2 regions of the Variovorax sp. GW821-FHT09D07 genome follow, and region 1 is predicted to be linked to the other one. Evidence: riboswitches for the same ligand, from Rfam matches in the RefSeq annotation. Region 1 holds a riboswitch; the other holds the start of a gene.
What was found. Region 1 has a riboswitch for glycine ahead of gcvT (glycine cleavage system aminomethyltransferase GcvT). Riboswitches for the same ligand answer to the same signal wherever they lie in the genome.
Positions count from the first base shown of each region.

Region 2: linked by a shared signal. The riboswitch ahead of AC07OX_RS14045 (D-amino acid dehydrogenase) and the one ahead of gcvT (glycine cleavage system aminomethyltransferase GcvT) in region 1 are both predicted to bind glycine.

Region 1 covers NZ_JBWKOY010000008.1:227,339-229,531, reverse strand. Annotated here, with positions in the region: gene AC07OX_RS25380 (L,D-transpeptidase Cds6 family protein) at 1-370, shown strand, start outside; gene AC07OX_RS25375 (hypothetical protein) at 467-1,003, shown strand; glycine riboswitch at 1,035-1,125, shown strand; glycine riboswitch at 1,138-1,242, shown strand; gene gcvT (glycine cleavage system aminomethyltransferase GcvT) at 1,290-2,193, shown strand, end outside.
Region 2 covers NZ_JBWKOY010000003.1:564,381-566,573, forward strand. Annotated here, with positions in the region: gene AC07OX_RS14045 (D-amino acid dehydrogenase) at 1-1,065, opposite strand, end outside; glycine riboswitch at 1,157-1,263, opposite strand; glycine riboswitch at 1,308-1,398, opposite strand; gene rfbB (dTDP-glucose 4,6-dehydratase) at 1,516-2,193, shown strand, end outside.

The DNA.
Region 1 (2,193 bases):
CGCCCCCGCCAACCCCACCAATCCCGTCACCCACCTGGCCGAAGTGGAAAGCGCCGTGCGCGCCTGGGCCGCCGCCTGGTCCGCGCGCGACGTGGAGCGCTACCTCGCCGCCTACGCGAGCGACTTCACCCCCGCGCGCGGCCAGACCCGCGAGCGCTGGGAGGCCGACCGGCGCGCCCGCATCACGGGCAAGTCGCGCATCAGCGTGGGCATCGAGGGGCTGGTGATCAGCGTCCAGGGCACGTCAGCCAGCGCGCAGTTCCGGCAGGTCTACAGCGCCGACGCGCTCACCGAGACCGACCGCAAGACGCTCGAGCTGCAGCGCGTGGGCCCGCGCTGGCTGATCCGCAAGGAGAGCGCGGGCAACTGACGCGCGCCGCCTTGTCCCTGTAAGGCAAATGGTTCACGAAGATGTCACCACTTGCAACGATGCTGCAGCCTTCGACCTCCGAAAGCAGTGGCCGCCATGTTCCCCACCAAGACCGAGAAGGCACGCGACGAACTCCAGACCGGGCAGCGCACGCTCAGCCAGCGTGAGCGCGCCCTGCTGCTCATGGCCGACGGCCGGCGCTCGCTGACCGACTTCAGCCCGCTGTTCCCCAGCCGCGTCGAGGCCGAGCAGGCGATCCAGGGGCTGATGCAGCGCGGCTACCTGCAGGTCGCGCGCCCGGTCGCGCCGCCTCCCGCACCGGCCCCCACGCCCGTCCCCGCCGCCGAGCCGATCCAGGTCGCCACCTCGGCCGACAGCTTCGACGGCAAGCGCTCGCTGGCCACCACGCGCATGTTCCTGTTCGACATCTGCGAACGCATGTTCGTGCGCCGCGACCCGCGCTTCGCCAACCAGATGCGCGACGCCCTGCGCGAGGCGCGCGACCGCGAGGCCATGCTGACCATCGCCGCGCTGATGCTCTCCGAGATCGAGAAAGCCGCCGGCCCCGAGCGCGCCGACTCGCTGCGCGAGCGCATCGACAAGCTGCTGCCGCCGGCGGAAACCGTGCACTGAGCCGCCAGCCCCGGCCCCGCGATCCACTACACTCGCCGGGTCAGGAGAGAGCCCCGCGCGACGGGGCCGCCGAAGGCGCAGGGGTTCCCCGAACGCTCAGGCAAAAGGACTGACAAGACGCCGGCAACCACCGGCGTTTCCTTGCTGGAGAGAGGCCGTGGCATTGCACACGGCCCACCGAAGGAGCAAACCCCGATCGTGGGGCGAATCTCTCAGGTAAAGCGGACAGCAGGGGTGGCCCGTGGCGTTGCAGCCATGGATTTCGACTGCCCCTTTGGAGTGCCCCGTGGCCGCTTCCTCCGCTTCTGACGCCCAACTTCTCAAGACCCCGCTGTACGACCTGCACGTGGAGCTCGGCGCCCGCATGGTGCCCTTCGCCGGCTATTCCATGCCCGTGCAGTACCCCGCCGGCCTCATGGCCGAGCACAAGCACACGCGCGATGCGGCCGGCCTGTTCGACATCTCGCACATGGGCCAGCTGCGCCTGGTCGGCCCCGATGCCGCCGCCGCGTTCGAAACCCTGATGCCCGTCGACGTGGTCGATCTGCCCGCCGGCAAGCAGCGCTACGGCCTGCTGCTGAACGACGAGGGCGGCATCCTCGACGACCTGATGTTCTTCAACGAAGGCAATGGCTCGCTCTTCGTGATCGTGAACGGCGCCTGCAAGGTGGCCGACATCGCCCACATCCAGGCCAGGATCGGCGCGCGCTGCCAGGTGCAGCCCCTGCCCGACCACGCCCTGCTCGCACTGCAAGGCCCGCAGGCCGCGGCCACGCTGGCGCGCCTGTCGCCCGGCATCGAGCGCTTCGTGTTCATGACCGGCGGCGCGGTGCAGATCGGCGGCATCGCGGCCTTCGTCACCCGCAGCGGCTACACCGGCGAAGACGGCTTCGAGATCTCGGTGGCCGCCAAGGATGCCGACGCCCTCGCCCGCCTGCTGCTCGCGCAGCCCGAGGTGAAGCCCGTCGGCCTGGGCGCGCGCAACTCGCTGCGGCTCGAAGCCGGCCTGTGCCTGTACGGCAACGACATCGACACCACCACCACCCCGGTCGAAGCCTCGCTCAACTGGGCGATCCAGAAGGTGCGCCGCGCCGGCGGTGCGCGCGAAGGCGGTTTTCCGGGCGCGGCCAAGGTGCTGGCCCAGCTGGCCGCCGTCGCCTCGGGCGCGGCCGGCCACACCGACCACAAGA
Region 2 (2,193 bases), on a different contig from region 1:
GGTGTCGCCGGCGCCGGGGAAGAGTTCTTCGACGCGCCGCACGATGGCTTCGCAGCGCACGCGGTTCAGGTCGCGGTCGTAGCCGTTGAGCTCGGCCGTGCCGGCGATGCGCAGGCGGTCGCCCGACTCGGAGGTGTAGCGCGAGAACACCAGCTTGTATTCGTCGTCGGTCAGCGAGACCTGGTGTGCCTTCGATGCGTCCTTGACGGGGAGCGTCACCGAGTAGCCCTTGGCGGGGTAGATCGGCAGGCGGATGCCCAGCGGCGCGGCGTACAACGGACTCAGCGAACCCATCGCGAGCACGAAGGCATCGCCGCGGATGCGCTGGAAACGGCCTTCGTTGTCGGTCGCCTCGACGTGGTCGATGCTGCCGCCGGCTTCGCGCAGCGCGGTCACCGTGTGGCTCATGAGGAACTTCACGCCGGCCGCCTCGGCCAGCTTCACGAGCTCGCGCGCGAAGCGGTTGGCGTCGCCCGACTCGTCTTCGGCGGTGTAGGTGGCGCCGGCGAGTTGCGGGCGGATGTGGGCGAGGGCGGGTTCGATCTTGATGGCCTCGTCGGCGGAGATGACCAGCCGCTCGCAGCCCAGGGCACGCATCTGCTCGGCGGGCGCGAGGGCGCCGTCGAATTCTTTTTGCGTTGTGTAGAAGTGCAGGATGCCTTGCGTGCGCTGGTCATAGTTCAGGCCGGTGTCTCGACGCAATTGCTGCAACATTTCCCGGCTGTATGTACCGAGACGCACGATCTGTTCGATGTTGTGGCGGGTGCGCGCGGGAGTGCACTCGCGCAAGAACTGCAGGCCCCAGAGCCACTGGCGCATGTCGGCGCGGATGCGAAACAGCAGCGGCGCATCTTCCTTGCCGAGCCATTGCAGCACCTTCAGCGGCGCGCTCGGATTGGCCCACGGCTCGGCATGGCTGACCGAGATCTGGCCGCCGTTGGCGAAGCTGGTTTCGGCAGCCGGGGTGGCCTGCCGGTCGATCACGGTCACCTCGTGGCCGAGTTGCTGGAGGTAGTAGGCCGAAGTCACGCCGAGCAGGCCGGCGCCAAGAACGATCACACGCATTGCAAGTACCTTTGAGTTTGCAGCGCTTGAACGGCGGGCGTGGAGTGCTATTGAAAAAATAGCAAGCAACCGGACGACCGATGTCCAAGTTGCCGCTCCCCCTGTCCTCGGTACCTGAGAGATTCACCCTGCTGCACCCGCAGCGGGTTTGCTCCTTCGGTGCGCCACATGGCGTGGCGGCTCTCCAGACGGCTGTATCGATGAGTGCAGTACTGACCCCTTGCCGAAGTTCCGTGGCGTTGCCTGGAATTTCGTCGGGCCGACCTGAGCGTTTATGGGAGTTTGCGCCTTCGGTAGGGCCTCCGTGGAGGCCCGCTCTCCTGCAATTGTTGGCGATTGTAGGTGGGCCCCGCAAGCCGGCCAAGCCCTGTACATCGGCACTTCACACCGATGGGATAATTGAATGTTGATTTTTGGTAAAGCAAACTTTTTTCTACAGGTGGGGACCTCATGATCCTGGTTACCGGCGGCGCAGGCTTCATTGGCGCCAATTTCGTACTCGACTGGATCGCGCAGGGCAACGAGCCCGTCGTGAACCTCGACAAGCTGACCTACGCGGGCAACCTCGAGACCTTGGCGTCGCTCAAGGGCAACGCGAACCACGTCTTCGTGCAGGGCGACATCGGCGACAGCGCACTGCTCGACCGCCTGCTGGCCGAGCACAAACCCCGTGCCGTCGTGAACTTTGCCGCGGAATCGCATGTGGATCGTTCGATCCACGGCCCGGAAGACTTCGTGCAGACCAATGTGCTCGGCACCTTCCGCCTGCTCGAATCGGTGCGCGGCTACTGGAACGCCCTGCCGGCCGACCAGAAGGCGGCCTTCCGCTTCCTGCACGTGTCGACCGACGAGGTCTACGGCTCGCTCTCCAAGACCGACCCGGCCTTCACCGAAGAGAACAAGTACGAGCCCAACAGCCCGTACTCGGCCAGCAAGGCCGCCAGCGACCACCTCGTGCGCGCCTGGCACCACACCTACGGCCTGCCGGTGGTCACCACCAACTGCTCGAACAACTACGGCCCGTTCCACTTCCCCGAGAAGCTGATCCCGCTGATGATCGTCAACGCACTGGCCGGCAAGAACCTGCCCGTGTACGGCGACGGCATGCAGGTGCGCGACTGGCTCTAC